Regions from separate parts of the Arthrobacter sp. PM3 genome, predicted to be linked through region 1. Evidence: riboswitches for the same ligand, from Rfam matches in the RefSeq annotation. Region 1 holds a riboswitch; each other region holds the start of a gene.
What was found. Region 1 has a riboswitch for thiamine pyrophosphate ahead of CFN17_RS07065 (bifunctional hydroxymethylpyrimidine kinase/phosphomethylpyrimidine kinase). Riboswitches for the same ligand answer to the same signal wherever they lie in the genome.
Positions count from the first base shown of each region.

Region 2: it holds a riboswitch for thiamine pyrophosphate, as region 1 does, so the genes downstream of both, thiO (glycine oxidase ThiO) here and CFN17_RS07065 (bifunctional hydroxymethylpyrimidine kinase/phosphomethylpyrimidine kinase) in region 1, are expected to answer to the same signal.
Region 3: it holds a riboswitch for thiamine pyrophosphate, as region 1 does, so the genes downstream of both, thiC (phosphomethylpyrimidine synthase ThiC) here and CFN17_RS07065 (bifunctional hydroxymethylpyrimidine kinase/phosphomethylpyrimidine kinase) in region 1, are expected to answer to the same signal.
Region 4: it holds a riboswitch for thiamine pyrophosphate, as region 1 does, so the genes downstream of both, CFN17_RS04095 (ECF transporter S component) here and CFN17_RS07065 (bifunctional hydroxymethylpyrimidine kinase/phosphomethylpyrimidine kinase) in region 1, are expected to answer to the same signal.

Region 1 is NZ_CP022314.1:1,528,624-1,536,442, reverse strand. It holds gene CFN17_RS07085 (DUF4233 domain-containing protein) at 1-177, shown strand, start outside; gene ndk (nucleoside-diphosphate kinase) at 216-629, shown strand; gene CFN17_RS07075 (vitamin K epoxide reductase family protein) at 720-1,391, opposite strand; gene CFN17_RS07070 (Rne/Rng family ribonuclease) at 1,869-5,132, shown strand; TPP riboswitch at 5,247-5,344, shown strand; gene CFN17_RS07065 (bifunctional hydroxymethylpyrimidine kinase/phosphomethylpyrimidine kinase) at 5,336-6,958, shown strand; gene rplU (50S ribosomal protein L21) at 7,345-7,653, shown strand; gene rpmA (50S ribosomal protein L27) at 7,714-7,819, shown strand, end outside.
Region 2 is NZ_CP022314.1:4,272,271-4,280,089, forward strand. It holds gene CFN17_RS19390 (thiazole synthase) at 1-336, opposite strand, end outside; gene thiS (sulfur carrier protein ThiS) at 342-578, opposite strand; gene thiO (glycine oxidase ThiO) at 575-1,879, opposite strand; TPP riboswitch at 1,874-1,992, opposite strand; gene thiE (thiamine phosphate synthase) at 2,019-2,714, shown strand; gene CFN17_RS19410 (ferritin-like fold-containing protein) at 2,767-3,438, opposite strand; gene CFN17_RS19415 (RNB domain-containing ribonuclease) at 3,480-5,009, shown strand; gene CFN17_RS19420 (DEAD/DEAH box helicase) at 5,317-7,065, shown strand; gene CFN17_RS19425 (site-specific DNA-methyltransferase) at 7,074-7,819, shown strand, end outside.
Region 3 is NZ_CP022314.1:3,839,818-3,847,636, forward strand. It holds gene trmD (tRNA (guanosine(37)-N1)-methyltransferase TrmD) at 137-958, opposite strand; gene rimM (ribosome maturation factor RimM) at 959-1,558, opposite strand; gene CFN17_RS17545 (RNA-binding protein) at 1,668-1,910, opposite strand; gene rpsP (30S ribosomal protein S16) at 1,912-2,337, opposite strand; gene CFN17_RS17555 (hypothetical protein) at 2,568-3,008, opposite strand; gene CFN17_RS17560 (VOC family protein) at 3,877-4,746, opposite strand; gene CFN17_RS17565 (amidohydrolase family protein) at 4,827-5,909, opposite strand; TPP riboswitch at 5,990-6,097, shown strand; gene thiC (phosphomethylpyrimidine synthase ThiC) at 6,093-7,819, shown strand, end outside.
Region 4 is NZ_CP022314.1:864,685-872,503, reverse strand. It holds gene CFN17_RS04130 (Na+/H+ antiporter subunit E) at 1-351, shown strand, start outside; gene CFN17_RS04125 (monovalent cation/H+ antiporter complex subunit F) at 348-626, shown strand; gene mnhG (monovalent cation/H(+) antiporter subunit G) at 616-1,044, shown strand; gene CFN17_RS04115 (ion transporter) at 1,025-1,723, shown strand; gene CFN17_RS04110 (DUF4235 domain-containing protein) at 1,720-1,983, opposite strand; gene CFN17_RS04105 (DUF4386 family protein) at 2,145-2,900, shown strand; gene CFN17_RS04100 (heme-degrading domain-containing protein) at 2,897-3,490, opposite strand; TPP riboswitch at 3,691-3,835, shown strand; gene CFN17_RS04095 (ECF transporter S component) at 3,902-4,549, shown strand; gene CFN17_RS04090 (ABC transporter ATP-binding protein) at 4,579-6,204, shown strand; gene CFN17_RS04085 (energy-coupling factor transporter transmembrane protein EcfT) at 6,201-7,004, shown strand; gene CFN17_RS04080 (UDP-N-acetylglucosamine 1-carboxyvinyltransferase) at 7,110-7,819, shown strand, end outside.

The DNA of each region.
Region 1 (7,819 bases):
CTCGTCCTGATCCTTGCCGGCCTCGTGGAACCCGCCATGTATGTGGTCGGCGGCCTCTTCGCCGTGGCCTGGTGGTACGGCATCCGCACCGGGATCCGGATTGACCGGGAAGCCGCCCAGCGGGAGCGCGAGCAGGCCGAATGGGAAGCCGCCCACCCCGAAGAGCAGACCAACTAGACTTAGTCCGAACCCCACCCCAACACATTGGAGCAGCTGTGAGCATTGAGCGCACCCTCGTCCTGATCAAGCCCGACGGCGTCGCCCGCAACCTCTCCGGCGCCATCCTGGCCCGGATCGAAGCCAAGGGCTACACCCTGGCCGAGCTCAAAAAAGTCGACGCGAGCCGCGAACTGCTGGAGCAGCACTACGAGGAGCACGTCGGCAAGCCGTTCTACGAGCCGCTGGTTGAGTTCATGCTCAGCGGCCCGGTGGTCGCCGCGATCTTCGAAGGCCACCGCGTGATCGAGGGCTTCCGCTCCCTCGCCGGCACCACGGACCCGACGACGGCGGCACCCGGCACCATCCGCGGCGACTTCGGCCGCGACTGGGGCCTGGCCGTGCAGCAGAACCTGGTCCACGGCTCGGATTCAGCGGAATCCGCCGAGCGTGAGATCAAGATCTGGTTCTAAGGTTCCGCCGGCCGCGGTGGCGGCGCAAAAAAGCCGGGGCTGGTGTTCGATTCCGAACACCAGCCCCGGCTTTTCGCGTAGGTGCTGCTTTTAGTAGCCGGACGTCCCGATGAAGACCTGGATGAAGGCGAAGAAGATCGAGGCGATGACGCCCACGTACAGCAGGGCGACGATGATCCAGCCGGAGTCGCCCAGGACCTTGGTGGGTCCCGCGGGAAGCGCGATCACGCCGTGGGTGATGTTGCGGACCGTCACCCAGACGAACAGCGGGATCATGGCGGCCCAGACGATCATGCAGAACGGGCAGAGGATGTGGATGGAATAGAGAGCCTGGGACCACAGCCAGACGACGAAGACGAAGCCCAGCGTGACGCCCGTCTGAAGCCCCAGCCAGTACCAGCGGGAGAATTTGGCGCCGGCCAGCAGGCCCATGGCTGTGGTGATGATCACCGCGAACGCGACGATGCCGATGAACATGTTCGGGAATCCGAACACGGAACTTTGCGGCGTCTGCATCACCTGGCCGCAGGAAATCCACGGATTCACATCGCAGATCGTGACGTGGTTCGGGTTCTTCAGGACTTCCAGTTTCTCCAGGACCAGGGCGCCGGAGGCGAGCCAGCCGACCACGCCGGTGATCAGCAGTAGCCAGGCGAACGGGCGGTCACGGGTCATCGCGGGAAGGGGACGGTCCGCGGAGGCCGTGCCGGCGTCCGGAAGATGCACGGTCGCGTCGCCGGACGTGCTGGAAATCTCGGGCATGGAATGTGTGTCCTTTTGATCGTTTTGACCGTGTGCTTCTGGCCTGATTGTAACGCCGCAGACTGGACGGAACCGCAGAGTACCGGCCACCTCGTAACGTAGCCGCCGGCGCACTTCCAGCCCGGCCTACGCCAGCTTTGACGGCTCCTGTGAGACAATGATCGTGGCTGGAACCCGATCCACATCCGGATTCCGGTCCGGCGATTTTGTTTCAAGACCGCCAATGATGAGCAGGGAGCTGCGGATCCTCATGGTTCCGGCTGTCCCGCAATGCCATTGGACGGCACCTGGTTGTGACGTTTGGGTCAACGGGTTCCACAACAATCTCGCCGGCCCTCCAGGGCTGCCGCACCCCACTGTCGGTGCGAACCTGAGGGTACCCAATTGACTTCTGTCAATGCCCGCGGGTGTTGACGCATATTTGCCCCAACGGGCGCCGGATGTGGCGGCGCATCAGGGGCAGGAGTGTCGCCACATATGGATAATGACCAGGTTGTAGCCGGTAACGAAGAACGAGCAGTTGCCGGGGAAAATGCTGAAACGGCCGAAACCGAGGCTCCGGCAGCGCCGAAGAGGGCGGTCCGGACCCGGCGCAAGGCGCCCGTCGCAAAGGTGGACGCCGCGGCGGCCGCGGAGGCCGTCGCTGAGGCGGCGGCCCTGGCAGCCGCTGCTGAGTCGGATGAGCCCCTCCCCGCTTCGGAAGCGGCCGGAACGACTGATGCCGCCCCTGAAAGCGCTGCTGCCCCAGAGAGCAAGGCCAAGGCGCCGGCACGGCGCACCCGTGCCCGCAAGCCGGTGACCGCGCCGGAACCACTGCCTGCGTTCGCCGAGGAAGCCGACGCCGGCGTTCCCGCCGGTGCAGCCGAGGTTGCCCCTGCAGCCGCCGAGCCTGCCGTCGCCGAGAAGCCGGTCCGGCGCCGGGCCACCCGGGCCAAGGCCGCCCCCAAAGCCGAAGCGGCGGCAGAGACACCCGCAGCGGCCCCCGCAGGGGAGGCCCCGGCCGAAGCCGCCACAGCCGAGGCAAGCGCAGCAGCGCCCGCTGAAGCTCCGGCCGAAGCGGCACCCGTGGAGACCGCCCCCGCCGCGGCGGCCGCCGCTGAAGAAGCCCCCGCCGAAGCTCCCGCCGAGCCGGCGGCCGCCGAGGCGCGGTCCGAGGAACCGACGGAACGCCCGGCCTCGTCGCTGTTCCTGGAGCCTGGTGCGCTGACGTCCGTGATCTTCCAGGCCCCCGACCTCAGCACTGTGGTGCGCCCGGCCCCGGCGGCCGCCGAAACCGAAGAAGAGGAAGCCGACGAGGACGAGGACGCCGGCAGCCGCCGTCGCCGCCGCAGCCGCGGCCGGCGCGGTCGCAGTCGTACCGCCGCCGAGTCCGGCACCGAAGGTGAAGGCACCGACGAAGAAGGCGACGAAGGCCAGGACGTGGCGCTCGAGGACGGGGTGACCTCGCGCCGCCGTCGTCGCCGCCGCCGCGGCGACCAGGACCTGGAACTGACCGGCGGCGGGGACGACGATCCGCCCAACACGGTCACCCGGGTGCGTGCGCCCCGCGCGATCAGCGAAGCCCCGGCCAGCAACCGGGTCACCTCGGTCAAGGGTTCCACCCGGCTCGAGGCCAAGAAGCAGCGCCGCCGCGAATCCCGCGACACAGGCCGCCGCCGCACCGTCATCACGGAGGCCGAGTTCCTGGCCCGCCGCGAATCCGTGGACCGGCAGATGATCGTCCGCCAGCGCGACGACAGAATCCAGATCGGCGTCCTCGAAGACGGCGTCCTGGCCGAGCACTTCGTGTCCAAGACCCAGCAGGACTCCCTGATCGGCAACGTCTACCTGGGCAAGGTCCAGAATGTGCTGCCCTCCATGGAAGCTGCATTCGTGGACATCGGACGCGGCCGCAACGCCGTCCTGTACGCCGGCGAAGTCAACTGGGACGCCGTCAACCTCGAGGGCAAGCAGCGGCGGATCGAGAACGCGCTCAAGTCCGGCGACTCCGTCCTGGTCCAGGTCACCAAGGACCCGGTCGGCCACAAGGGCGCCCGGCTCACCAGCCAGATCTCGCTGCCGGGCCGCTACCTGGTGTACGTGCCCGGCGGCTCCATGACCGGCATCTCCCGCAAGTTGCCCGACGTCGAACGCAACCGCCTCAAGCGGATCCTCAAAGACCGCCTGCCCGAGGACGCGGGCGTCATTGTCCGCACCGCGGCCGAGGGCGCGTCCGAGGAAGAACTGACGCACGACATCAACCGCCTCCGCGCACAGTGGGAAGGCATCGAGAACCAGTCGACGTCCTCGAAGATCCTGGCCCCCGAGCTCCTCTACGGCGAGCCTGACCTGACCATCAAGGTGGTCCGTGACGTCTTCAACGAGGACTTCTCCAAGCTGATTGTCTCCGGCGAGGAGGCCTGGGACACCATCGAGGCCTACGTGACCTACGTGGCACCGGACCTGGTGGGCCGGCTCGAGAAGTGGACCAAGGACACGGACATCTTCGCGGCCTGGCGCATCGACGAGCAGATTCACAAGGCGCTGGACCGCAAGGTCTTCCTGCCCTCGGGCGGTTCCCTGGTGATCGACCGTACCGAAGCCATGACCGTGGTGGACGTCAACACCGGCAAGTTCACCGGCTCCGGCGGCAACCTTGAGGAAACTGTCACCAAGAACAACCTCGAAGCGGCCGAGGAAGTCGTCCGGCAGCTGCGCCTGCGCGACATCGGCGGCATCATCGTGATCGACTTCATCGACATGGTGCTCGAATCCAACCGCGACCTCGTGCTCCGCCGCCTGGTGGAATGCCTGGGCCGGGACCGGACCAAGCACCAGGTGGCCGAGGTGACTTCGCTGGGCCTCGTGCAGATGACCCGCAAACGGATGGGCACCGGGCTGCTGGAAGTCTTCGGCGAACAGTGTGAAGCCTGCGCCGGACGCGGCGTCGTCACCCACGACGAACCGGTCGAGCACCGGCGCGCCAACACGGTCGCGGCGGAGCACTACGTCCCGCGGACCGAGGCCCAGCCTGCCGCCCGCACCGAGCGCAAGAGCCGCCGCCGCGGCCGGGGCCAGGGCCCGGAGTCCGCTCCGTCCGCACCGGCCGCCGCCCACCCCGAGCCGACCGAGGCCGAAAGCCACGCCAAGGCCGAAGCCACCCGCGCCGCGCTGGCGAAGGTCGCCGCCGCGGCCCACGCCGCCCACCTGCACGACGGGGAAGCTGCCGCGGCCAGCGAAGCGGGGGCCCGCCAGGCCGCCGTCGACGCCGTCAGGAAGCTCGCCGAGGTTGAAGCCGCCGCCGGGGAAGCATCTGGCGAAGCTCCCGGTGAAGCCCCCGCCCGGCCTGCCGCCGTGCTGACCTTCGGCGGTGAGCAGGTTGCGCTGCCATTTGTTGAGCACGCCGACGACACCCCGGCCCCGGCGCTGAGCCTGGATCTGCTGACCGAAGCCTTCGCCAACCTGGGCGAGGCCGAGGCAGCCAAGCAGGACGAACCCGAGGCTGCCAAGCAGGACGAGGCCGCGCCGGCAGCGCGTGCTGCGGAAACCACGGCACCGCGTGCCCGCCGCGGCCGCCGCAACCGGAGCGCCAGCCGCGCCCAGGGCGCAGCCAACGAGACCTCGGTGGAGCACCACGAGGCAACCGGGCATGCTGCGGCCGGCTCGGTCCACGAGGCGAAGGCGCCCGCGGCCCGGCCGGTTGTCCCGGCCGGCAGCGAGCCGATCATCCTCGGCGTCGGCGTCCCGGCATCGGAGCTGTAAAACCTCAGCACTGACCCGGCGGGCCCGGGCCGGAGCAGGCGTAACAATACGTCCGCTCCGGCCCGGGCCCGTCCTGCCGTTAACTGGCCCGGCCCGGGTCAGCGGTTAGGCTGGAACCCTGACACGGGGTGCCGCGCATTCGGCCGGCTGAGATCCAGACCCGTTGAACCTGTCCGGTTAGCACCGGCGAAGGGATGTCTGACATGACCTCACCCTTGAAACAGTCCGGTTTTTTGCCCGCTGATTCTCTGTCGTCCGGGCCTCGCCCAGGGTTTCAGCCGTCCGAGCCCGTCCGCGTTCCGCGCGTGCTGGCCATCGCCGGCTCCGATCCTTCCGGCGGGGCCGGGATCCAGGCCGACCTGAAGAGCATCGCGGCCCACGGCGGCTACGGCATGGCGGCCATCACGGCCCTGACGGCGCAGAACACGCGCGGCGTGCGGGCCGTGCATGTACCTCCGGCCGGGTTCCTCACCGCGCAGCTGGACGCCATCAGCGATGACATCGGCATCGACGCGGTCAAAATCGGCATGCTGGGCGACGCCGCGGTGATCGATGCCGTGGGCACCTGGCTGGAGAAGGTGCGCCCCGCCGTCGTGGTCCTGGATCCGGTGATGGTTGCCACCAGCGGTGACCGCCTCCTGCAGGAATCGGCCGAGGCGGCCCTGCAGTCACTCCTGCCGCTGGCGGACCTCATCACGCCGAACCTTGCCGAACTCGCCATCCTGCTCAAGGAACCGGTCGCGGGGGACTGGGCCGAGGCCCTGGCCCAGGGCAAACGCCTGGCTGCGCTGACCGGCACCACGGTGCTGGTGAAGGGCGGGCACCTCGCCGGCAGCACCAAGGACGACGGCGACCACAACGACGGCGCCGCACCGGCCGGGGAGGGCTGCCCGGACGCGCTGGTCAACACCGGGGGCCTGCTGGGCCAGGAGACCGTGGTGGTGCCGGGGGAGCGGATCGCCACGACCAACAGCCACGGCACCGGATGCTCCCTGTCCTCGGCCATGGCGACGGTGCAAGCCAGGACGGGGGACTGGGAGCAGTCGCTGCGGGAGGTCAAGCCGTGGCTGCTCGGCGCGCTCCGCGAAGCCACGGTCCTGGACGTCGGCACAGGGAACGGTCCGGTCCATCACTTCCACCACGTGCAGGGCCGCGCAGCAAGCATGGGACCGGCTGAGGGCGAGTTCGCCGCGGCCCTGCGTGCCGGGGCCTCAGCCGACCTCGACGCCATCTACGCCCTGGACTTCATCCGCGGACTCGCCGAGGGCACGCTGCCCGAGCACGAGTTCGCCTACTACCTGGCCCAGGACGCCATCTACCTCAATGGCTACGCCCGGGTCCTGGCCCGAGCCGCCGCGATCGCTCCGACCGAGGCCGAGCAGCTGTTCTGGGCCCGCTCTGCGCAGACGTGCCTCGAAGTGGAGTCCGAGCTGCACCGTTCCTGGCTCAGCACCCGCCCCGCACAGGCCGCACTGGGACCGGTCACGAAGTCCTACGTGGACCACTTGCTGGCCGCGTCTGTGTCCGGCAGCTACGGGGTGCTCGTGGCGGCGGCCCTGCCGTGCTTCTGGCTCTACGCCGAGGTCGGCGCCACCCTGCACGCGGAGTTCCTGGCCGGGGGCGCCCCGGAGGCGCACCCCTACGCCGACTGGCTGCGGACCTACGCCGACGAGGACTTCGCCGCCGCGACCCGGCAGGCCATCGCGTTCACTGACGCGGCGGCCCGGCGGGCCTCCGCCGGCGAACGGGAGGCCATGGCCTTGGCGTTCCGGCAGTCCTCGCGCTATGAAGTGCAGTTCTTCGACGCGCCGAGGCTCCACGCCTGACCCGGCCGGCGCCCCGCAGCCGGTACGATGGTGGGGCACGGTTCCGGCAGTCGTTGCGGCACCACAGGTTAGAGGGCACAGGGCTTAAGGCCACTGAGCCGGACATTGTGGTGCTTATCACGGACTACCCGCCGGAACCAGCCTCATTTGCGGCCGAAGGCGAAATTAGCGTATTCTAGATCTTCGGTGCTTACGCCAACACTTGGGTTATACCCCTGAGAACTGTCCGCTTTGGAACTCCAAATGGATCAGTCGCGGGGATAGCTCATGGGTTCCCCCGGGGAATCCACCGGCGTTGAGGCACAGCGTGAGCCGGTCCAAAAACTTTGGTCCCAGGTTCCGCACGCAAATCTAGTAATAAACGTCGAGAGAAGTGAGTCCCCCAAGTGGTGTACGCGATTGTCCGCGCAGGCGGCCGCCAAGAGAAGGTTTCCGTTGGAGACTTCGTTACCCTGAACCGCGTCGCCGGTGGCGCCGGCAGCACCATTGAGCTGCCCGCACTGCTCCTGGTTGACGGCGAGAAGGTCACGTCCGCTGCTGCGGACCTGGCCAAGGTAACCGTTACGGCTGAGATCCTCGAAGACCTCCGTGGTCCGAAGATCGTCATCCAGAAGTTCAAGAACAAGACCGGCTACAAGAAGCGCCAGGGTCACCGTCAGGAACTGACCAAGGTCAAGATCACCGGTATCAAGTAACCTCCCGTTACTGTTCAGGTTTTCAACAGATTCCCCAGAATTTAAAGGCAGGCATTTCACATGGCACATAAAAAAGGCGCGAGTTCCACCCGCAACGGTCGTGACTCCAACGCTCAGTACCTCGGCGTCAAGCGCTTCGGCGGCCAGGTAGTTTCCGCAGGCGAGA
Region 2 (7,819 bases), 1.6 Mb from region 1:
TTCGCGGGCCAGCTCCGCGGTGAGGACGGCGTCCTTGGCGGTGAAGCAGCCGGCCGTGTTGGGCAGCACCCGGATGTTGTGGTCCACCAGCAGCTGGAACAGCGAGCCCGTCTCCGCCGGTGAATAGCGGCGCATCGCCACCGTGGTCAGTTCCGTCCCGGAGGCCAGCAGTGCCGCGCCCAGCCCGTCCAGGCTCGGCGCGCCGCCGGTGCCCATGATGAGGCGCGAGCCAAGTGTCACGCCGTCGACCACGAACGGGTCGGCGGCCGTTGCCGCAGGGGACCCGGCCGGTGTGCCGGCAAGAGCCGTCGGTCCGGCAAAAACAGTCTCGTTCATGGTGCTCATCCTCCCTGGACTGCTGTGACGAGTTCGACGTCGTCGCCCTCGGCGAGCGCCGTGGCGTGCCACTGGCTGCGCGGCACGACTTCGGCGTTGCGGGCCACGGCGACGCCGAGCTTCCTGCCGTCCGCGGCGCGGCCGTCGGGGCCGATGCTCCGGCCGGTGAGCTCGCTGACAAGGGCGCTGACGGAGGCGCCGTCGGCGACGCTCTGCTCCGTTCCGTTCAGTCTGATGTTCATGCTGCTTCCTTGTTAGGGCTGTCCCCGGACGCATCCGGGATTCGGGAAAAACGGTCGGGGCGGAACGCGGACCAGCGCGGGTCCGCTGTCCCGTCCATGAGCTCGCGGCAGACGGCGGCGGCCGCCGGCGTCAGCAGGACGCCGTGCCGGAAGAAGCCGGTCGCGATGATGAGCCCGGGGATATCCCCGCCACCACGGCCGCGGACCGCGACCCGCCCCAGCAGCGGGGCGTTGTCCGGCGTGCCCGGACGTGCCCGCGCCGTGGCTTCCAGCAGCTCCAGCTCCGCCACGGCGGGCACCAGTTGCTGGGCGTCGCGGAGCAGCTGGTACACGCCCCCGGCGGACACTGCCCGGGGATCGGTCGGGCCGTCCTCGCGCTGGGTGGCGCCGATCACCACGGTGCCGTCCTGCCGCGGGACGATGTACACGGGCACCCCGCGCACCATCCCCCGCACCGTGGCGGTCACCAGCGGCCGCAGATGGGCGGGCACCCGGAGCCGGAGGATGTCGCCGTAGACCGGCCGCAGCGGCAGCGCCAGGCCGTCGGGCAGGCCCTCCAGGCCGGGCGCGCCGAGCCCGTTGGCCACGATCGTTTCCGTGGCCCGGATGGTACCGCCGCCGGCCAGCCGGACTCCCGTGACGGCGCCGCCGTCCCAGAGCAGCCCGGCCGCGCGGCGCCGGACCAGACTGCCGTGGCCCTCCGTGCCCAGCAGGCCGGCGAGACGGGCGATCAGCAGCCGGGGATCCACCTGGTGGTCTGCCGGAATGTCGAAGGCACACGAGATGCCGGGGCTCAGCAGCGGTTCGCGGCTGCGGGCCTCGCGCACGGTCAGGGGGTCGACGGTGAGGCCGCAGGCCCGCTGGACCTCCCTGAGGTCCGCGAGCGCGCGGCGGTCCGCCGCGTCGGCACCGACGGCGAGGGTCGGCGTCCTCTGGTACCCCGTGCCGGCCGCGGACTCCGGAGCGGTGGCACCGGCGTCGATCCCGGCAGCGAACCCGGGCCACAGCCGGGAGGACTCCAGCATCAGTTCCAGGAGTTCTTCCTCCTGGTAATGCAGTTCGCTGACGGGCGCGAGCATCCCGGCCGCGGCCCAGCTGGCCCCGCTGCCGGGTGCGTCATCGATCAGCACGACGGAGCGGCCGGCGCGGCCGGCCTCGAACGCGATGCCGTGGCCGATCACCCCGCCGCCGATCACGGCGACGTCGGCGGTGCAATCCCCGGCGGCATCGGGTCTGCTGTCATAAATCCGGGAAGCGGCGTCATCTGCGGGCTCGGCTTCACGGCTGGCTCCTGGACCCATAAAAAAATTCCTTCCCTACGCCGGTACTAGCCGGATCAGGTCAAGCGGTCGGCTCTGACGCCCTCTCAGCCGTTGCAGCGGCATTGCCGCTGCGGGCTCCCGCGGTATGCGCCCAGTTTAGAGGAACTAGGCTGGTCCCATGACCCAGGACGCCATCCACACCACCGCCCGCCTCTACCTGTGCACCGACGCCCGCCGGGACCGCGGCGACTTCGAGGCCTTCGTGGACGCCGCTTTCGCCGGCGGGGTGGACATCATCCAGCTGCGTGACAAGTCGCTCGAGGCGGCCGAGGAACTGGAATTCCTGGAGGTCCTGCAGGCCGCGGCGCAACGCCACGGCCGGTTGTGGTCCGTCAATGACCGGGCGGACATCGCGTCCCTGTCGGGGGCGCCGGTGTTCCATGTCGGGCAGAAGGACATTTCGCTCGGTGCCGCCCGCGGTTTCCTCGGCAAGGACACCGTGATCGGGCTGTCCACGCACAGCCCGGAGCAGGTGGACGCGGCCATCGCGGCCTCGCCCGGCCGCAAGGGCCTGGATTACTTCTGTGTCGGGCCCGTGTGGGCCACCCCCACCAAGCCGGGACGCGCCGCCGTCGGCCTCGACCTGGTGCGCTACGCCGCCCGGGCGATCGAAAAGGCGGACGCGGAGGGAACCGGCACGGTGGACGGGGTGGTGCCCTGGTTCGCGATCGGCGGGATCGACCTCGGCAACGTGGAGCAGGTGGTCGACGCCGGCGCCCGGCGGATCGTCGTGGTCCGGGCCATCACCGACGCCGATGATCCGGCACACGCTGCGGGAGCGCTGCTGGCGGCACTGGACGCCGCGGACGCCTGAGCGCGTCGGCCAGAACGCTCCGGGCGGGCCGCGCCGGGCAGGCCGGCCTGGCTTACGCGGCCAGTCCCAGCCCCGCCATCCGGCGTGCGTGGTTCGCCGCGAGTTCGGCCGCGAGACCGCTGGCCATGTCCTTGGCAGCGTCGTCGTCGAGACCGGACAGGCCGCCGAGGAGCGCGTGCTCGATGCCCACCCGCTGGGCCTGGGTCAGGGCTTCGCCCAGCAGGCGCCGGGCCCACAACGCCAGGCGGGAAGCCAGCCGCGGGTCATCGGCCAGGGCCGCCTTGAGGCGGTCCCGCAGCACGGCCGTGGATGTTTCCGCGGACTGGATCTGTTCGATCAGTTCCCGGGTCCCGGCGTCGACGTACCGGGCGACGGCCCGGTAGACGTCCGCGGAGACGGTGTCGATCACGTAGGCCTTCATGAGCGATTCGTACCAGTCCGCCGGGCGGGTGCGCTCATGGAAGTGGTCCACGGACGGCTGGAACGGGAGCATCGCGGCCTCCGTGTCCAGGCCCATGGCCTCGAGCCGGCTCCGGACCAGTTCGTAGTGCTGGAACTCCACCACGGCCATCCTGCCCAGCACCGCGCGGTCATGCAGCGTAGGCGAATACCGGGCATCGGAGGACAACCGTTCGAAGGCCGAGAGCTCGCCATAGGCCATCACTCCCAGCAGATCCGCGAGGAAGCTGTTGTAGCGGGCAGGATCGTCCGGACTGGCGCTCATCTTTCAAGACTAATGGCGGAAATCGGGCTACCCTGATTTTCGTGTCCCATCATCGCCTGACCCCGAGTGTCCACGAGCAGCAGAACCAGCTGGCCGCGGCACTCAAGGCGCTGCGCACGACCCTGGAACTGCCCGGTCCGTTCCCCGAAAACGTGCTCCGCGACGCCCGGGCCGCGGTGGCCGAACACAAGCTGCCGGACCTGGACCTGACGCATGTGGAGTTCGTGACGATCGATCCGGCGTCGTCCACGGACCTCGACCAGGCCCTGTTCATCGAGCGCAGGGGTGCCGGGTACAAAGTGCTGTACGCCATCGCCGACGTTCCGTCCTTTGTCGCTCCGGGCGGCCCGCTCGACGCCGAAACCCGCCGCCGCGGCCAGACCTTCTACACCCCGGACGGCCGGATCCCGCTGCACCCGGAGGTCATCAGCGAGGCCGCCGGGAGCCTGCTCGCCGGGCAGCTGTGTGCGGCCTTCGTGTGGGAGTTCGATCTGGACGCCGCGGCCGAGGTGACCTCGGTGCTGGTCCGCCGGGCGCAGGTGCGCAGCCGCGCGAAGCTCAGCTACAAGGGCGTGCAGGCCGAGCTCGACGCCGGCACCGCGCCGGCCATGTTGCAGCTGCTCAGGGAGGTGGGCATCAAGCGGGTGGAGCTGGAGCGCCTGCGCGGCGGCGCGAGCCTGAACATGCCGGAGCAGGAGATCCAGCAGCTGCCCGACGGCGGCTACCGGATCGTGGCGGCCCCGCCGCTGCCCGTGGAGGACTGGAACGCCCAGATTTCCCTCATGACCGGGATGGCCGCAGCCGGTCTCATGATCCGGGGCAAGGTCGGCATCCTGCGCACCATGCCCGCCCCGGATGAGGCGTCGCTGCGGCACTTCCACCGCCAGACCCACGCCCTGGGCAAGCCCTGGGACGGGGAGATCCGCTACGGCGAATACCTTCGCACCCTCGATCCCACCGATCCCCGGCAGCTGGCGATCGTGCATTCGGCCGGGATGCTGTTCCGCGGCGCCGGCTACACCCCGTTCGACGGCACCGTCCCGGAGGCCGCCATCCAGGCAGCCATCGGCGCCGCCTACGCCCACTCCACGGCGCCGCTGCGGCGCCTGGTGGACCGTTTCGTCCTGGTCATCTGCGAGGCCCTGAGCAACGGCACGGAGGTTCCGGCCTGGGCCCGGGAAGCCCTGCCGTCGCTTCCTGCCATCATGGCCACCTCGGACCAGCTGGCCGCGAAGCTGGAGCGCCTCGCCCTGGACACGGTGGAGGCGGCGCTGCTGGTCAACCACGTCGGCCAGGAGTTCGACGCCGTCGTCATCTCCGGTTCAAAGCCGCCGAAGAACGGCGGCACCGCTTCCGGCGGAGCCAGTGCCAGTGCCAGTGGGAGTGCCAGTGCCAGTACCAACGGCAGCGCCGGCGGGAACGGGAACGGGCCCTCCGGCATGGTCCAGATCGCCGAGCCCGCCGTGACCGCGCGGTGCCCCGGCGAGCTCGAACCCGGCACGCAGGTCCGGGTCCGGGTGCTGTCCTCGGACATCGCCACCCGCGAAATCCGGCTCGAGCTCGCCGGCTGACGGGCCGCCTCCGGGCGCACTTCCGCGGCGCTCCGGCGGCCCCGGTCGAGGATCCGGGCCGCGTACAGCTAGACTGGAGAGGTAGAAATGGATGCCCGGTCGTTGATTTCCATGATTTTCGAATTCAACAAGCCCGCCCCTACGCGATCTTGAGATAGACCCGCTGGTCCCCAGTGCCAGCATTTAGATAGCCCGCGATCGGCTTCCACTGGATTTGCCTGCGCGCCCGAGCGTGCTCCGGAACGGCCACCCCGGCCGGCCCCGTTGAGCAAGCAGCGCAGCCCAAAATGAATAAGGAAACTCACCTGTGAGTGAATTGCACACGCACCAGCTTCTGACCGATGAGTCCGGCACGGAAACCATCGAGCCCGAAGAAACCATCATCTCGGACGAAAAGCCGCACGAGATTGCCGAAAAAACGTTTGCCGATTTCAGTGTCCGCGCCGACATTGTGGAGTCCCTGGCCGACGCCGGCATCACCCATCCCTTCCCGATCCAGGCCATGACGCTGCCGGTCGCCCTGGCCGGACACGACATCATCGGCCAGGCCAAGACCGGCACGGGCAAGACCCTCGGCTTCGGCATCCCGGCCCTGCAGCGCGTCGTCGGACGTGACGACGCCGGCTTCGAGAAGCTGGCCGTTCCGGGCGCCCCGCAGGCCCTCGTGATCGTGCCCACGCGGGAGCTCGCCATTCAGGTCGCCAAGGACCTTGAGACGGCCGCGAAGAAGCGCAACGCCCGGATCGCCACCATTTACGGCGGCCGCGCCTACGAGCCGCAGGTCGAGGCGCTGCAGAACGGCGTCGAAATCGTCGTCGGCACCCCGGGGCGCCTGATCGACCTGCACAAGCAGAAGCACCTGAGCCTGAAGAACGTCAAGATGGTCATCCTCGATGAGGCCGACGAAATGCTGGACCTCGGCTTCCTCCCGGACGTTGAAACCCTGATCGCCGGCACCCCGGCGGTCCGCCAGACACTGCTGTTCTCGGCCACTATGCCCGGCCCGGTCATCGCCATGGCCCGCCGGTACATGTCCCAGCCGACCCACATCCGCGCCGCGGACCCGGACGACGAGGGCCTGACCAAGCGCGACATCCGCCAGCTTGTCTACCGCGCCCACAGCATGGACAAAGTCGAAGTGGTGGCCCGTATCCTGCAGGCCCGCGGCCGCGGCCGCACCATCATCTTCACCAAGACCAAGCGCACCGCCGCGAAGGTCGCAGAGGAGCTTGTGGACCGCGGTTTCGCCGCCGCCGCCATCCACGGCGACCTCGGCCAGGGCGCCCGCGAGCAGGCGCTGCGGGCCTTCCGCAACAACAAGGTGGACGTCCTTGTCGCCACCGATGTCGCCGCCCGCGGCATCGACGTCGACGACGTCACGCACGTGATCAACTACCAGTGCGTCGAGGACGAGAAGATCTACCTGCACCGCGTCGGCCGCACCGGCCGTGCCGGCAACAAGGGCACCGCCGTGACCTTTGTCGACTGGGACGATGTCCCGCGCTGGGGACTCATCAACAAGGCCCTGGGCCTGGACTTCCCGGAGCCCGTGGAGACCTACTCCTCCTCGCCGCACCTGTTCGAGGAACTCGACATCCCCGAGGGCACGAAGGGCCGGCTGCCGCGGGACAAGCGTGTGCTGGCCGGCGTCGACGCCGAGGTCCTGGAGGACCTCGGCGAGACCGGCAAGAAGAACTCGCGCGGCGGGGGACGCGACGGCGGCCGCGGCGGCCGCGCCGGTGGACGCGAAGCCGGACGTGAGGGCGGGCGCGAAGGCGGACGCACCGGCACCCGGTCTCCGCGCCGCAGCGGCACCGAAACCGGCGCACGCTCGGGTGAGCGCCGCCGTCGTTCCGCCGATACGGACGCCGCCGCCCCGGCCGAGGCTTCGGCCCAGGCCCCCGTTTCGGCACCGGCCTCGGCACGCGCGGCTTCGGCCAGTGCGCCGACCGAGGTGGACCGGGCAACCCGTGCCCGGCGCCGGACCCGCACCCGCCGCCGCAACGGCGAGGTGGTGGCCGGCGGCGACGCACAGCCAAGCGGCGCCGAGGCCTAACCCCCTCCATGACTGACACCGTCTGGGCGCCGGACGGCAGCAACCTGGTGGTTCACGCGGACAACGCGGAGTTCCTCCCCACGCTGCCGGACGGCGCCTTCACACTGATTTACGTGGACCCGCCGTTCAACACCGGGCGGGTCCAGCGGCGCCAGGAGACCCGGATGGTGCTCAATGCCGGCGGCGAGGGTGACCGGGTCGGGTTCAAGGGCCGGTCCTACGACACCATCAAGGGCGCGCTGCACAGCTACGACGACGCCTTCAGCGACTACTGGTCCTTCCTCGAGCCCCGGCTCGTGGAAGCGTGGCGGCTCCTGGCCGACGACGGCACCTTGTACCTGCATCTGGACTACCGCGAGGTGCACTACGCGAAGGTCATGCTGGATGCGATCTTCGGCCGCGAGTGCTTCCTGAACGAGATCATCTGGGCGTATGACTACGGCGCCCGGGCCAAGAACCGCTGGCCCACCAAGCACGACAACATCCTCGTCTACGTCAAGAACCCGGCGAAGTACCACTTCGACAGCGCCGAAGTGGACCGGGAGCCGTACATGGCGCCGGGCCTCGTGACCCCCGCCAAGCGCGAGCTCGGCAAGCTTCCCACCGACGTCTGGTGGCACACCATCGTCTCCCCCACCGGCAAGGAGAAGACCGGCTACCCGACGCAGAAGCCCGAGGGCCTCATCCGCCGGGTGGTCGCGGCCTCGAGCAGGCCCGGCGACTGGTGCCTGGACTTCTTCGCCGGCTCCGGAAC
Region 3 (7,819 bases), 2.0 Mb from region 1:
TGTCAATCCGGCCCTGTCAGGAATTGACGGGACCGGGGTGCCGGGCTGTTGGTGGCGCTCCCCCTGTGGCAGGTTCGCAACCCAGCAGGCACAAGGACTAATTTTGCCACATGAGGTGCGGGTTAGCCCAATCTGGTCAAACGCCGGGCCGGCGGGTGAGGCGGCCGTCGACGACGTCGTACCCGAGGTCAGCGAACGCCGCGCGGTCCGCGCGGGGCAGCCCGCCGGCGTCGAACTCCGCAAGGAGGTCCGGACGGCGTTCGGCGGTGCGCCGGTATTGTTCGTGCCGGCGCCATTGGGCGATTTTGCCGTGGTTGCCGCTGAGCAACACTGCCGGAACCTCCCGGTCCCGCCAGATGGAGGGCTTGGTGTAGACGGGGTATTCGAGCAGCCCGTCGGAGTGGGACTCCTCGACGAGGGATTCGGGGTTGCCGACCACACCGGGCAGCAGCCGGCCGATCGCCTCCACCATGGCCAGGACGGCGACTTCGCCGCCATTGAGGACGTAGTCCCCCAGGCTCATCGGGCGCACAGTGAAGTGGTCTGCGGCCCATTCCAAGACCCGTTCGTCGATGCCCTCGTAGCGGCCGCAGGCAAAAACCAGCTGGTCCTCTTCCGCCAACTGGTGCGCGGTGGCCTGGGTGAACCGCTCGCCGGCCGGGGACGGGACGATCAGCACGGGCTTGCCGGCGGCGCCGGGCGCGCCGGACCCGGTTTCCGCGGCGGCCCGTCCCGCCGCCACCGCGGTGAGCGCCTGCGCCCACGGCTCGGGCTTCATGACCATGCCGGCCCCGCCGCCGTAAGGGGTGTCGTCCACGGTCCGGTGCCGGTCGGTCGTGAATTCGCGGAGGTCGTGGACGCGCAGGTCCAGCAGGCCGTCCTGCCGGGCTTTGCCGATCAGGGACAGTTCCAGCGGGGCAAGGTATTCAGGAAAGATGCTAACGACGTCGATTCTCATCTACGCGTTGCTCCCGGTGTTCGTGTCCCCGGCGTCATTGCTCTCGGCGTCCGTGCCCCCGGAAGCGGCACCCGGGATCCCGGGGGAGTCCTCGGCGTTGATCTCGAAGAGGCCCGGCGGCGGGGTGACCACGACGTACTTCTCCCCCACATTGACCTCGGGCACGATCTGCTCGACGAACGGGACCAGGATTTCCTGGCCGTCGGCCGTGGTGACCACCAGCAGGTCCTGGACGGGCATCGTGTGCAGCGCGGAGACCTTGCCCACCACGGTGCTGCCGAGGCGGACGTCGAGGCCCACGAGCTCGTGCTCGTACCAGCCTTCGTCGTCGTCCTCATCGATCTCTTCGGTCTCGATGAACAGCTTCGCGCCGCGGAGGGCTTCGGCGTCGTTGCGGGTCTCGGCCTCCTCGAAGGCCAGGAGCAGGATGTCCTTGTTCCAGCGGGCGCTATAGACCGTCAGCGGCCCGGAGGAGGCCGGTTCCACGATGAACCGGGTCCCCGGGACGAAGCGGTCGCCGGGCGCATCGGTCAGCACCTGGACGGTCACTTCGCCGCGGATGCCGTGGGGTTTGCCGATTCGTGCCACCTGGAGCTGCATCTGTTCCTCTGTTCGGGTTTTGTCGTGGGGGTCTGGGCGGAAAACAGCCCGGCCCCTCCACCATTATCTGGTGAAGGGGCCGGGCTAAAGACAAGTAGTGCTGAACGCGTTAGCGGCGGCGGTCCGTGTCGACGACGTCGACCCTGACCGGCTCGCCATCCGCCAGCGCCGCAACCACAGTGCGCAATGCGCGTGCGGTCCGGCCCTGCCGGCCGATCACCCGTCCCAGGTCGTCCTGATGAACGCGCACCTCGAGGGTTTCCCCTCGGCGGTTGTTCTTCGCACTGACCTTGACGTCCTCGGGGCTGTCAACAATCCCGCGGACCAGGTGTTCGAGCGCTTCTGCCAGCAATTTACTCAGCCTCGGTGGTCTCTGCTTCGGCGGCGTCGGCCGGAGCCTCGGCAGCTTCGTCCTTCTTGGCCTTCTTGGTGATGGCTTCCGGGATGATCACGGAACCCTTCTCCGGGGCAACGAAGTCAGCCTTGGCAGACTTGGTCTTCAAGGTGCCTTCCTGGCCCGGGAGACCCTTGAACTTCTGCCAGTCACCGGTGATCTTGAGGATCGCGGAAACCTGCTCGGACGGCTGTGCGCCAACGCCGAGCCAGTACTGGGCACGGTCCGAGTCGACCTCGATGTACGAGGGCTCTTCGGTCGGGTGGTACTTGCCAATCTCTTCGATGGCACGGCCGTCACGCTTGGAGCGTGCGTCCATGACGACGATGCGGTAGTACGGTGCGCGCATCTTACCGAAGCGCTTAAGGCGAATCTTAACGGCCACTTTTGTGGTCACTCCTGTTTCTGAAACGGGGTCGAGCCCGGCGTTCTGCACCCGTGGGGCGGGCCGTACTAGGGGGTTCTAAAGGACAAGATCAGGACGCGGAGAGAGGGGCCGCGCAGATCGAGTACCTGTTCATTGTGCCAGATCACCGGCGCGATTTCGACTTGACACGGCCCCGGCGCCGCTTTGCGCCGCCCGGGCCGGCAGCCCGGGCCGTCGGCGCGGACGGGTCAGGAAGTCCAGACATACAGCCCGGACTTGGTGGCGGGGTCGATTCCGGCGGCCAGTTCCGCGATCCGGCGGACGTAGCCGCGGGCCTCGTCGGCACCGAAGGGCATGTCCTCTTCAGCGGCCCAGTTGGCGGAAACTTCATCCAGCACGTCGCCTTCACCCTCGGTTTCGTAGCTGAGCAGTTCGGCAAGGGTGCGGACCATTGCGGCGGGGACGCCGAGCAGCGAATCGCTGGCCACGTCCACCATCGCGAGCTCATAGTCGGCGCCCGGGGCGTGCACGGCCACTCCGGCGAGGTCGCCGAGCCGCTCCACCTCGAAGTCGCTGATGTCCTCGATCCTGACGGCGTCCGGTGCGGCCGCGGCTCCGCCTTCGAGTGCCTCGGCGCGCTTGAGGGCGTCCTTGTGGGTGGTGGACACAAAGATTTCGGTGAATCCCATAGAGCTGGTCCTTCAGGGTCCTGCGGCGCGGGGCCGCTGTTGTTCGTCCGTCGCTTCAGCCTAACCGCTCCGACCCGCTCCACCCCCGCGGACATGCCCTCCGCTGGCCGCACCCACTGGACATGCGCCCCTCCCTCGAGCGCATCCACTGGACATGCGCCCCCTTGGCTGCGGCCACCGGACATGCGCCCCTCCCTCGAGCGCATCCACTGGACATGCGCCCCCTTGGCTGCGGCCACCGGACATGCGCCCCTCCCTCGAGCGCATCCACTGGACATGCGCCCCTGGGCTGCGGCCACCGGACATGCGCCCCTCCCTCGGGCGCGGCCACTGGACATGCGCCCCCTTGGCTGCGGCCACCGGGCATAATTCCGCCATGTCCGGTCCCCGGCATAAAAAATGGGCATGCTCAAAGCCTTCGCCGGCCACCGGGGAGCATGCCCATTCCAGGGCCTCACATCACCCGGACTCAAGTGGACATGCCGCACCCGACTGCCACCATCGAGCATGCTCTCCCCGGGCCGTGGGGCCGCCGTCCGTGTTCCGCCAAGCCAGCCGATTCCTCCGGGATATGCCCCCCGGCCGCGACCACTGAACATGTCCTCCCCCACGAAGGGACTTTCCAAGGACGCGCCCAGCTATGGCACCCCGACCACTGGACATGCCCTGTTGCTCCACCCGATTTCCCCGGGACATGCCCTCCGCTGGCCGCGCAGGCTGGACATAACGCCCGTATGTCCGCTGCGAGGCCCCAGGACTGAGCATGTCCTCCGGGCCGGGACGCAGGACTGAGCATGTCCGCTGCGAGGGCCCGGGACTGAGCATGTCCCGTTACCCGGGAGGGGCTGGAATGGGGGCCGCTCCCGGGCTACCGGACGGCGACGCGGATCCGGTTGCGCCAGGGGTCATCGAAGCGCAGTTCGGCGCCGGTGTGGTGCGAGTCGATGCCGGCGACCTTGAGGCGGTCAGCGAGCGCACCGACGTCGTCGCCGGACGGGACTTCGATGAGCACCTCACCCAGGCCCAGGGTGTCCTGCCGCGGTCCGGCGCCGCGGCTGTTCCATACGTTCATGGCCATGTGGTGGTGGTAGCCGCCGGCGGAGACGAAAAGCGCCTGGCCGTGCCAGCCCGCGGTCTTCTCGAAGCCGAGCGTCCCGACATAGAAGTCGTGCGCAGACTGGACGTCGCCGACCTGCAGGTGGACATGCCCGACGCCGGCGCCGGCCTGATGCTGTCCGGACAGGGATTCCTCGGTCAGGTGCTGCTCCAGGTAGCGCTGCGGCGGGAGGGCAAGGCTGTCCATGACAACACTCTTGCCCTCCCAGGACCATGCCTCGCGGGGCCGGTCCCAGTACAGTTCGACGCCGTTGCCCTCGGGGTCGGTGAAGTAGAAGGCCTCACTGACCAGGTGGTCCGCGCTGCCGGTGAAGGACAGGGGTTCGTACCGGGCTGCGCTGGCTACGGTGGCGGCCAGGGCGGGCTGGTCCTCGAACAGGAGGGCAGTGTGGAAGAGTCCGGCCTCGCCGCGGGAGGGGATATTGAGCCCGGGCGCCGGGGCCAGGTGCACCAGCGGCTTCTGCCGGCGGCCCAGGTAGAGCCCGCCGTCCTGCTCGGCCACGATGTCCAGGCCGAGGGCGCGCTGGTAATAATCGGTCATGACCTTCATGTCGCCGACCTTGAGCATCACGGTGCCCATGGTGAGTGCGGCAGGAAGGAGATCCTGGGCTTCTGCAGTCATCGAAACTCTCCTGGGTTCTGCAGCCACCGGACTTCGGCGGTCTTGCATAGAGTTAAATTACTTGAAGCTTCAATTTATTCCTAACGGATGAGGAGCCCCCGCAGCACCACGTGCTGCAGCTCCGCCAGGGTGCCAAGGTTCTGCCGCGGGTCCTCGGCGCAGACCAGGACATCGGCGCTGGCCCCTTCGGCGATCCCGTCCGCCCCGAGCCAGGTCCGCGCCGACCAGCTGGCGGCGTCGAGCGCGGCGGCCGCCGTCAGGCCCGCGGCGTGCAGGGCCCGGACCTCGTCCGCGATCCGTCCGTGCCGGATCACGCTGCCGGCGTCCGTGCCGGCGTAGATGGCCACCCCGGCCTCGTGGGCTTCGAGGATCCGCTCGGCCCTCCGTTCCCACAGCGAGCGCATGTGCGCGGCGTAGCGCGGGAACTTGGGCGCCGCCCTGGCGGCGATGTCCGGGAAGGTGGCGATGTTGATCAGGGTGGGGACGATGGGTACGCCCTGCTCCACGAAGCGCGGCAGGTGACGCGGCAGCAGCCCGGTGCCGTGCTCGATGCAGTCGATCCCGGCGTCGAGCATGTCATCGAGGGTGTCCTCGGCGAAGCAGTGCGCGGTGACACGGACCCCTTCATCGTGCGCGGCCCGGACGGCGTCCCTGACCGTCCCGGCGGGAAAGCCGGCGGCGAGGTCGCCGGCGTCGCGGTCGATCCAGTCTCCTACCAGTTTGACCCAGCCGTCTCCTGCGAGGGCCTGCTTGCGCACGGCCTCGACCAGTCCTTCAGGCTCCACTTCGACGGCAAATCCCCGCAGGTAGCGCCGGGTGCGGGCGATATGCCGGCCGGCGCGGATGAGCCGCGGCAGGTCGGTGCGCTGCTGGAGCCACCGGGTGTCATGGACGGCGCCGGCGTCGCGGACCAGCAGCGTCCCGGCGTCGCGGTCCGTCACGGCCTGGGCCTCGACAGTGTCCTCGGGCACGTCGCCGTCCGGTCCGAGGCCGATGTGGCAGTGGGCGTCCACGAGGCCGGGGATGACCCAGCCGTCGAGCACGTGGTCCGGCGCGGCAGCGGGCCGGCGGAACGTCAGGAGCCCGTCGACGGACCAGAGGCCGTGGCGGACGGTGGCCGGGCCGGTGAGGACGGGGCCGCTGAACTCGATGATGCCGGTCATGGTTTAAAGCCTAGCCCCGGGCGGCCATCCGCGGTCCGCGTCACACTCCGCGGGACTGCGGCGCAGCGTGATAGCTTCGTCTACGACCACACGGGTGCCCTTGCAGGGGCTGAGATCGGGCTGACGCGGCCTGCGACCGTTGAACCTGTCCGGGTAATGCCGGCGAAGGAAGTGAGTAATCCTTTGAGCACCACAGAAACACAGCACAGCCCTGCCCAAAACCAGCCCGTCCGCACGGAGGCAGCCGACCAGCCGGCCACGACCCAGCCGGCCCCGACCCAGTCGCTGAAGTCCCAGTCGCTGAAGTCCCATTCGCTGGCCTTCGACACGGACCCGGAGCACGGCATCCGCGTCCCGGTCACCGAGATCGCCCTGGAGCCCTCGCCGGGCGGCGCACAGAACCCGCCGTTCCGGGTCTACCGCACGGCCGGGCCGGGCAGCGACCCGGTCGTGGGCCTCGCGCCTTTCCGCAGCGAATGGATCGCCGGGCGCGGTGACACGGAGCCGTACAGTGGCCGGGAACGGAACCTGCTCGACGACGGCAGGTCCGCCGTCCGCCGCGGCGCCGCCTCGGCCGAGTGGAAGGGCGCCCCGCCGGTGCCCCGCCGCGCCGTCGAAGGCAGGACGGTGACCCAGATGCACTACGCCCGGCAGGGCGTGATCACGCCCGAAATGCGGTTCGTGGCGGTGCGGGAGAACTGTGATGTGGAATTGGTCCGCAGCGAGGTGGCGGCCGGCCGGGCCATCATCCCCAGCAACATCAACCACCCCGAGTCCGAGCCGATGATCATCGGCAAGGCGTTCCTCGTGAAGATCAACGCGAACATCGGCAACTCCGCCGTGACCAGCTCCATCGCCGAGGAGGTCGACAAGCTCCAGTGGGCCACCCAGTGGGGTGCGGACACCGTGATGGACCTCTCCACCGGGGACGACATCCACACGACCCGTGAATGGATCATCCGCAACTCCCCCGTCCCCATCGGCACCGTCCCGATCTATCAGGCCCTGGAGAAGGTCAACGGCGAGGCGAACGCGCTGACCTGGGAGATCTTCCGGGACACCGTGATCGAGCAGTGCGAACAGGGCGTGGACTACATGACCATCCACGCCGGGGTGCTGCTGCGGTATGTGCCGCTGACGGCCAACCGGGTCACCGGCATCGTGTCCCGCGGCGGGTCCATCATGGCCGGCTGGTGCCTTGCGCACCACCGGGAGAACTTCCTGTACACCCACTTCGATGAGTTGTGCGAGATTTTCGCTCAGTACGACGTCGCGTTCTCGCTCGGGGACGGGCTGCGGCCGGGCGCGACGGCGGACGCCAACGACGCCGCGCAGTTCGCCGAACTCGACACCCTGGCCGAGCTGACGCAGCGGGCCTGGGAGTTCGACGTGCAGGTCATGGTGGAAGGTCCGGGGCACGTGCCGTTCCACCTCGTCCGGGAAAACGTGGAGCGCCAGCAGGAACTCTGCAAGGGAGCACCCTTCTACACGCTGGGTCCGCTGGTGACCGACATCGCGCCGGGCTATGACCACATCACCTCAGCGATCGGCGCCACCGAGATCGCCCGCTACGGCACGGCCATGCTCTGCTATGTCACACCCAAGGAACACCTGGGGCTGCCGAACAAGGACGACGTGAAGACCGGCGTGATCACCTACAAGATCGCGGCCCACGCCGCCGACCTCGCCAAGGGCCACCCCGGAGCCCACGAACGCGACGATGCCCTGTCCAAGGCACGGTTCGAGTTCCGCTGGCGGGACCAGTTCGCCCTGTCCCTGGACCCGGTGACGGCCGAGGCATTCCACGATGAGACGCTCCCCGCCGAACCGGCGAAAACGGCGCACTTCTGCTCCATGTGCGGGCCCAAGTTCTGCTCCATGCGGATCAGCCAGGACATCCGCAACGAGTA
Region 4 (7,819 bases), 660 kb from region 1:
CCCTTCGCCTTGGTGTTCCTCGGGAAAGTCGTCGCGGCGAGCTTCCAGGTCCTGTACCTCGCCGTGGTTCGTGGCCCGCGCGTGGTCAGTGCGATCGTAGCGGTGCCGCTGCGCAGCCACTCGGACCTCCTGGTAACGGCCACCGGGCACGTGATCTCGCTGATCCCGGGCTCCCTCGTGGTGGAGGTCGACAGGTCCACCTCCACGCTCTACATCCACGGCATCAACGTCCGGAACGCCGATGACGCTGCCAGGCTGCGCAAGGAGGTCCGGGACACCGAGGCCGGGCTGATCAGGATCATGGGGAGCAAAGAGGAACTGTCCGCACTCGCACAGGAGGCTCCCGCATGATGCAGATCGTCCTGACGGTGACCGCCGTCGTCCTTTCCCTGGCCGCCGCAGGGGCGATCATCCGGATCGCGCGGGGCCCCTCGCTGCTGGACCGGGTGCTCGCCGCCGACGTGCTGCTGGCCATCTTCGGGGCGGCCCTGTGCATCGACATGGCCGCCAACCGGCACCTGAACAACCTGATGCTGCTCGTGGCGATTTCCCTCATCGGCTTCGTCGGCTCCGTCACTGTGGCCCGGTTCGTGGCCGACCGGAGGGACAACGTCCGTGAATCCTGACACAGTGATCGACGCCGTCTCCGCCGTGTTCATGGTGACCGGGGCGCTGATGTCGCTCGGCGCCGCCATCGGGCTGCTGCGGTTCCCCGACCTCATGAGCAGAATGCACGCGGCCACCAAGCCGCAGGTGCTGGGATTGTTCCTGCTGCTGGCGGCCCTCGGCCTGCAGGTGCGCACCTGGTGGGTGTGGCCCGTACTGGTAGTCGCCTGGCTGTTCCAGCTGCTCACGGTGCCCGTCTCGGCGCACATGGTGGGCCGGGCCGGCTACCGGACCAAGCACCTGCACCCGGAACTGCTCAGCGCCGACGAGCTCGAGGCCGTCGTGCAGCAGGCCGCCCGGCAAGCCGCCCGGCAGGCGGACCGGCACAGAACGGACGACGGCGTGCCAGAATCCTCACATGAGCAAGGAACGCAGTGAACTGAAGAGCATCGGGTACGAGATCTTCATCGGCATCCTGTCCACCCTGTCGATCGTCAATCTCGTGCTGTTGTACGTCGTGCAGGACAAGTCGCTCGGCACTGTGCTGACCGTCATGAACGGCCTTTTCAGCCTGATCTTCCTCGCCGACTTCATCTACCGGATCACCACCGCGCCCTCGGCGGGGGCGTATTTCTTCAGGCACTTCGGGTGGGCGGACCTCCTGGCCAGCATGCCGTTGGAGCAGGTCAAGATCCTGCGCGCCTTCCGGCTGGCCCGCGTGTTCCGGCTCCTGCGCGAGGTCGGCGTCCGCACGGTCGGCCGCACCCTGAGCAAAGACCGCGCCGGCAGCTCCCTGTACATCCTGCTGGTCATGGGCATTCTCGTGCTGGAATTCGGGAGCCTTGCGATACTCCGCGTCGAGCAGGGCGTCCCGGGAGCGAACATCACCACCGCCTCGGATGCCCTCTGGTACACGATCGTCACGATCTCGACAGTCGGCTACGGCGACAAGTTTCCCGTCAGCGACGCCGGCCGGATCATCGGATCGGGCATCATCGTCGTCGGGGTCGGCATCTTCGGAACCTTCACCGGCTACCTGGCCACCTTCTTCCTCTCACCCAGGAAGAAGGAGACCGCACCGCCCGTCGACGCGGGCGGCACCGGCAGCCCCGGTTAGACGACGTCCTGGGACTTGGCGAAACGGGTGATCGCGCGCTGGGTGCCGCGGTTGGCGAGCACCTGGATGACGGAGCTGACCGAGGCCGAGATCAGGGCGAAGGTCAGTGCCTGGCGCAGCGTGGTGGGGACGTCCTCGTCGTCGCCCTTGGGCGGCTTGTTGCCGGTGGACTTTTCCCACAGGGCGTCAACGAGCTTGGTGCCGGCGAAGCCGGCCAGAAGACTGACGCCGGTGCCGAGCAGCTTGATGAGGAAGTTCATTCTTCGGACTCCTTGATGGCGGGAACAGGGCTTCCCCTAGCCTAGCCGTCCGGACCCGCGCGTCGGGACAGGGCCGTCGAGACAGGGCCGTCGGGTCAGGGCCGTCCAGACAGGGCCAACGTCCCTGTCCCGCGGCGCCGGCCCGGACGTACCCTCCGAGGATGGAACAGCCCCCGGAGGCAGGCGGTCAAAGCTGGCGGCAGCTCTACCTTTGGGCGGGGATCGCCTCGGTCGCATTCGTCGGTTTGCTGGTCCTGGCACTCGTTTTGGACTTCCTGGCCCCGCCGCCGGTCCACGGCGGCGCGGAAACCCTGGAGTTCATCGCCCGGAACAAGGGCACCTATATCGCTGAACAGCTTCTCTGGACCGTGTCCAACATTCTTCCGGTGCTGGTGTTCGTGACCCTCTTCGTGGCCCTGGCCCCCGTCAACAAGAGCCTGGCCCTGCTGGCCGCTGTGATTGGAGGGCTGCCGTGGGCGCTGTTCCTGGCCATTCCGGTCACGACCCGCGGATCGCTGATCCTGGTCTACCTCAGCGACCGGTACACCGCCTCGGGCACCGCCGGGTCAGGAGACGGCCGGCTGACCTATGCCACCGCCGCGGAGGCGGTGATCGCCGAGAACAACACGCCCGCCGTCGCCGGCGTCCTGTCGGCGCTTGGCATCCTGCTGATCTCGCTGCCCATGCTCAGGGGCGTGCTGCCCCGGACGGTCGGCTGGCTCGGGGTGGCGGCGGGAACGGCCGGAATGATTGCCGAGGCGCTGCGTTTTGCGGTTCCGGATGTCTATCTGGCGTACGGCGTCCTGATGTGGGCCTGGTTCGCCGCCGTGGGAATCGCTTTGATCCGGCTGGCCCTGAGAACTACGCGCGGGCCCGGCGCGCGGGTCCTTCCGAGGCCTGGTCCTCCGCCGGCCTAGCGGCCCGGGGTGAGGACCGCCCGGAGGGCCTCGACGACGAGGTCGTGGTCCGCCTTCTGTGGCAGGCCGGAGACAGTCACGACGGCGACGGCGCCCGTGCCGCGCACATAAATGGGGAACGCTCCGCCGTGGGCGGCGAACTCCGTCTGATCGAACCAGCCGTTGTCCTCGATCCGGCCGCCGGCGGCGCGGGCGCGCAGGCCCACAAGCAGGGACGGGACCTCGTACCGCTGGGCGGTGCGCTTCTTGGCGTTGATCCAGCGCTCGTTGTCCGGGGTGGCACCGTCCAGCGCCGCGTGGAACAGGACCTGCTCGCCCTTAGTGATGTCGACGGCGATCGGCAGCGAGCGTTGCCGGCCCAGCTCCACCAGGAGCAGGCCGAGGTCCAGGGCGTCGTCCTTGCTGAAAGCGGCGAACTGGAGGGCATCCATTTCGGCCAGGACGCGGCCGATCAGCGCCGCCAGGGAACCGTGCGGCTGGGGCTCGCTGGAGTCGGGGTCGTACTCAGGTACGTCGTCCGGATTGTGGTCAGCGTTGTGCTCCGCATTGCGGCCCGGGGAGGGAACGGGTGTGGCCGGTGTGTGCGTCAAGGTGGTCCCGCTTTCCGGTGGGTGACAGGTTTCCGGTGACAGGGCCGCACGCTGGCGGTCCCGGGTGGCCGACACGACGACTCTACCAAGCGGGTGTTCCCGGCCGGCGGCCCTGGCCGGGGAGCGGGCCCGATTGTGACAGCCCGGCACTGAAAACCCGGCCATCCGGGTGTAAACTGGGCCAGCCCACAAGGGCAAGATAATCACGACAGGGGAGCGCCGCCGTCGGGCCTCGCCGGAACATTTCCGGGGATACCAAGGGTGGGCGCTGAGAGTGCGGACAGCCGCAGACCCTCGAACCTGATCCGGTTAGTACCGGCGCAAGGGAGTCGAGTTCTCAGGGTGCGCGGAGGGCGGCGGAAGCCGAGGCCGGCCGGAGCACCCTCCCCTCCTGTTCCTCAGGAGGACGACATGACAGATATTTCAGCACAGCAAGGCTCCACCGGCCGTTCATCGGCCCGGCACCATTACAACTGGCGCGTGGTGGACATCGTGGTGGCAGCACTGATCGCCGTGGCCGGCGGCGTCATCTTCTGGGCGTGGTCCCAGGGTGCCAACCTCATTTCAACCCCCGTCAACGCGGTCTACCCGCCGCTGACCGGACTCTACGCCGGCGGCTGGATGATCCCGGCAGTGCTGGGCATGCTCATCATCCGCAAACCCGGCGCGGCCCTCTTCTGCGAAACGGTCGCGGCCACGGGTGAGCTGATCATGGGCTCGCAGTACGGCACCACGGTGCTGATCTCCGGTGTCCTGCAGGGCCTCGGCGCGGAGCTGGTCTTCGCGGCGTTCCTGTACAAGAAGTTCAACCTGCCGGTGTCCCTGCTGGCCGGGGCCGGTGCCGGCCTCTTCTGCGGCCTGAACGACTCCTTCCTGCCGTGGGGCTGGAACATCGCCTACGAAGCCGGCGACAAGCTCGCCTACATCATCTTCACCACCATCTCCGGTGCGGTCATCGCCGGCGGACTGTCCTGGCTGGCCACCCGCGGCCTGGCCAAGACCGGCGTGCTGGGCTCCTTCGCTTCCCGCAAGGCGGCCACGGAGCCGGTCTTCTCCTGACGCCGGCCCCTGGAATCGGCAGACGCATCATGACACCAACACCGGCCGTCCGCCCGGCCGCCGTCACGGCTCGCGGCTGGGGCTGGCGGCACGCCGGCCGGTCCAGGCCTGCCGTCAGCGGCCTGGACCTGGACATCCGCCCCGGGGAGCGCGTGCTCCTGCTGGGCCCCTCCGGCGCCGGCAAGTCGACGCTTCTCCACGCCCTGGCCGGGGTGCTCGGCGACAGCGCCGCCGGGGCCGCCGGACCGGCCGGTGACGCTCCCGGCGCCGAGGACTCCGACGAGGCCGGAAGCCTGCTGATCGACGGCGCCGTGCCGCGAGCCCGGCGCGGCCGCGCCGGGCTCATGCAGCAGGACCCGGAAACCCAGGTGGTGCTGTCCCGCCTCGGCGACGACGTCGCGTTCGGCGCAGAAAACCTCGCCGTCCCCGCCGCGGAGATCTGGCCGCGGGTGCGCGAGGCGCTCGAGGACGTCGGGCTGGGCCGGCTGCCGCTGGACCACCCGACGTCGGCCCTGTCCGGCGGACAAAAGCAGCGCCTGGCGCTCGCCGGGATCCTCGCGATGCGCCCCGGGCTGCTCCTGCTCGACGAGCCGACCGCCAACCTGGACCCGGACGGCGTCCTGGAAGTCCGCGACGCCGTCGGCCGGTGCCTGGACAAGACCGGCGCCACCCTGGTGGTCGTGGAGCACCGGGTGGCGGTCTGGAAAGACCTGGTGGACCGGATCGTGGTCCTGCAGCCCGGCACCGCCACGGACCCCGCGGTCCTGATCGACGGGCCGCCGGACCGGGTTCTGGCCGAGGCGCGGGACATGCTCATCGGTGCGGGCGTCTGGGTGCCGGGCCATGTGCCAACGGCCCGGGTCCGGACCGCCACGGCAGCGGGGGAGCTCCTGCTGTCCGCGGACGGGCTCGCGGTCTCCCGTGAACGGCCGCGGCGGGCCGGGCTGCGCAAAGGATTCCGGGCCATCGCGCCGCGCCCGGTGCTGTCCGGCGTCTCGGCCCAGGTCCGTGCCGGCGAGGCCCTGACCATCACCGGGCAGAACGGCTCGGGGAAGTCGACCCTGGCGCTGACGCTGGCCGGTCTGCTGCGCCCCGTGGCGGGGACGGTGTCGGCCACGCAGGAACTCAGGGGTCCCGTCGTGGGCCGCGTAAGCGCCGGCGCCGATCCTTACCGGTGGAAGGCCCAGCAGCTGATCGCCCGGATCGGAACCGTGTTCCAGGAGCCCGAGCACCAGTTCGTCACCGGCAGGGTCTTCGACGAGCTCATGTTCGGCCCCCGCCACCTTGGCTATGGCGAGGAACGCGTGGACGAGCTCCTGGAACGGCTCCGGCTGACCGGGCTTGTGGACGCCAACCCCTACACGCTCTCGGGCGGCGAGAAACGGCGCCTCTCGGTGGCCACCGTCCTGGCGGCGCACCCGAAGGTGCTGATCCTGGACGAGCCCACCTTCGGCCAGGACGCCAACACGTGGGCCGAACTTGCCTCGTTCCTCGCCGAACTCCTCGACGCCGGCACCGCGGTGGTGTCCGTGACGCACGACGCCGAATTCTCCGCCGTCCTGGGCGGCACGGAACTCCGGCTCGGCGCAGGGGGTGCGGCCGCCGTAACCGCTGCCGCTGCGGACCGTGAACTGCCGGAAGCGGCCGCGCCATGAGAGCCGAACTGAGCCTTCGCGGCAACCACGCACTGCTGACCCGCGCCAACCCGCTGGCCAAGTTCACCGCCGTCCTGCTGATCACCATGGTCCTGGCGCTGTCTATTGACTGGGTGTCGGCGTCGGTGGCGCTGGCCTGCGAACTCCTTCTCTTCCCGCTCGCCGGCCTCACGCTCGCCCTGCTGTGGCAGCGCGGCTGGCCGCTGATCCTCGCCGCGGCGCTGGGCGGCTGGAGCACGGCCATCCTGGCGCCCGACGCCGGGGCCGTTCTGGTCGACGCCGGGATCTGGTCCATCAGCGCCGGTTCCCTGCAGCTGGGGCTCGGTTTCATGCTCCGCGGCCTGGCGATCGCGCTGCCGGCCGTGCTGCTCATGAGCTGCACCGACCCCACGGACCTGGCCGACGCCCTGGCGCAGAACGCGAAGCTGCCACACCGGTTCGTCCTGGGCACGCTGGCAGCCATGCGCCTCGTCGGGATCATGGCCGAGCAATGGCAGACCATCGGAATGGCCCGGCGTGCCCGCGGCGTGGGTTCGAGCGGCAGCCCCTACCAGCGGTTCCGGGCCACCCTGGGCCAGAGCTTCGGGCTGCTGGTGCAGGCGATCCGGAGCGCGTCCCGGCTGGCGGTGACGATGGAGGCGCGCGGGTTCGGCGGCGCGGCCCGGACCTGGGCCCGGCCGTCGACGTTTAGCGGACTCGACATCTGGGTGCTCCTGGGCGGGCTGGTCATAGCGGCCGCAGCCGTCGCCGCGGCCCTCGGCGCGGGCACCTGGAACCTCGTATTCCTCGCCCGCCAGTAAGGCACGCCCCACCGTTTATCGCATGGTGCGGGTATGCGTGTGACATTCACGGCATTCCGGCGCGGATGTCCCGAGTTAATAAATCATCCGTGATATTTTCGGGACATGACGCAACCGACTGCTGAACACGTAGGCCTGCTGCTCCGCGAAGCGCGCGGCGCGAAAGGCTGGACCCAGGGACAACTCGCCGCCGAGCTCGGCACCAGCCAGAGTGCGATCGCCCGGATGGAACAGGGCAAGCAGAACCTGAGCCTGAAAATGATCCAGCGTTTGGAGACGATCGTCGGGCACAGCATCGTCAACGTGGGCCGGCCCCAGATGACCCACCTGCGGGTCGAAGGCGCACGGACGCTCTCCGGTGCGGTGGACGTCAACAGCAGCAAGAACGCCGGCGTCGCACTCCTGTGCGCCAGCCTCATCAACCGGGGCACCACCACGTTGCGCCGCCTGGCCCGGATTGAAGAAGTCAACCGGATCGTGGAGGTGCTTACCAGCATCGGCGTCGAATGCACCTGGCTCAACGCCAACGACCTCCAGATCCGCCGCCCCGAGGTCCTGGACCTGGACTCCATGGACGTGGAGGCCGCCCGCCGCACCCGCAGCGTGATCATGCTCCTGGGTCCGTTGCTGGATGAAGCCGGCACCTACCGGCTGCCCTACGCCGGGGGCTGCGACCTCGGCACCCGCACCGTGCAGCCGCACATGCAGGCGCTGCGCCAGTTCGGCCTCAGCGTCGAGGCGAAGTCGGGTTTCTACGCTGTCCAGGCGCCGCCGTCGGACAGTTACGACCGCTCCTTCGTGCTGAGCGAACGCGG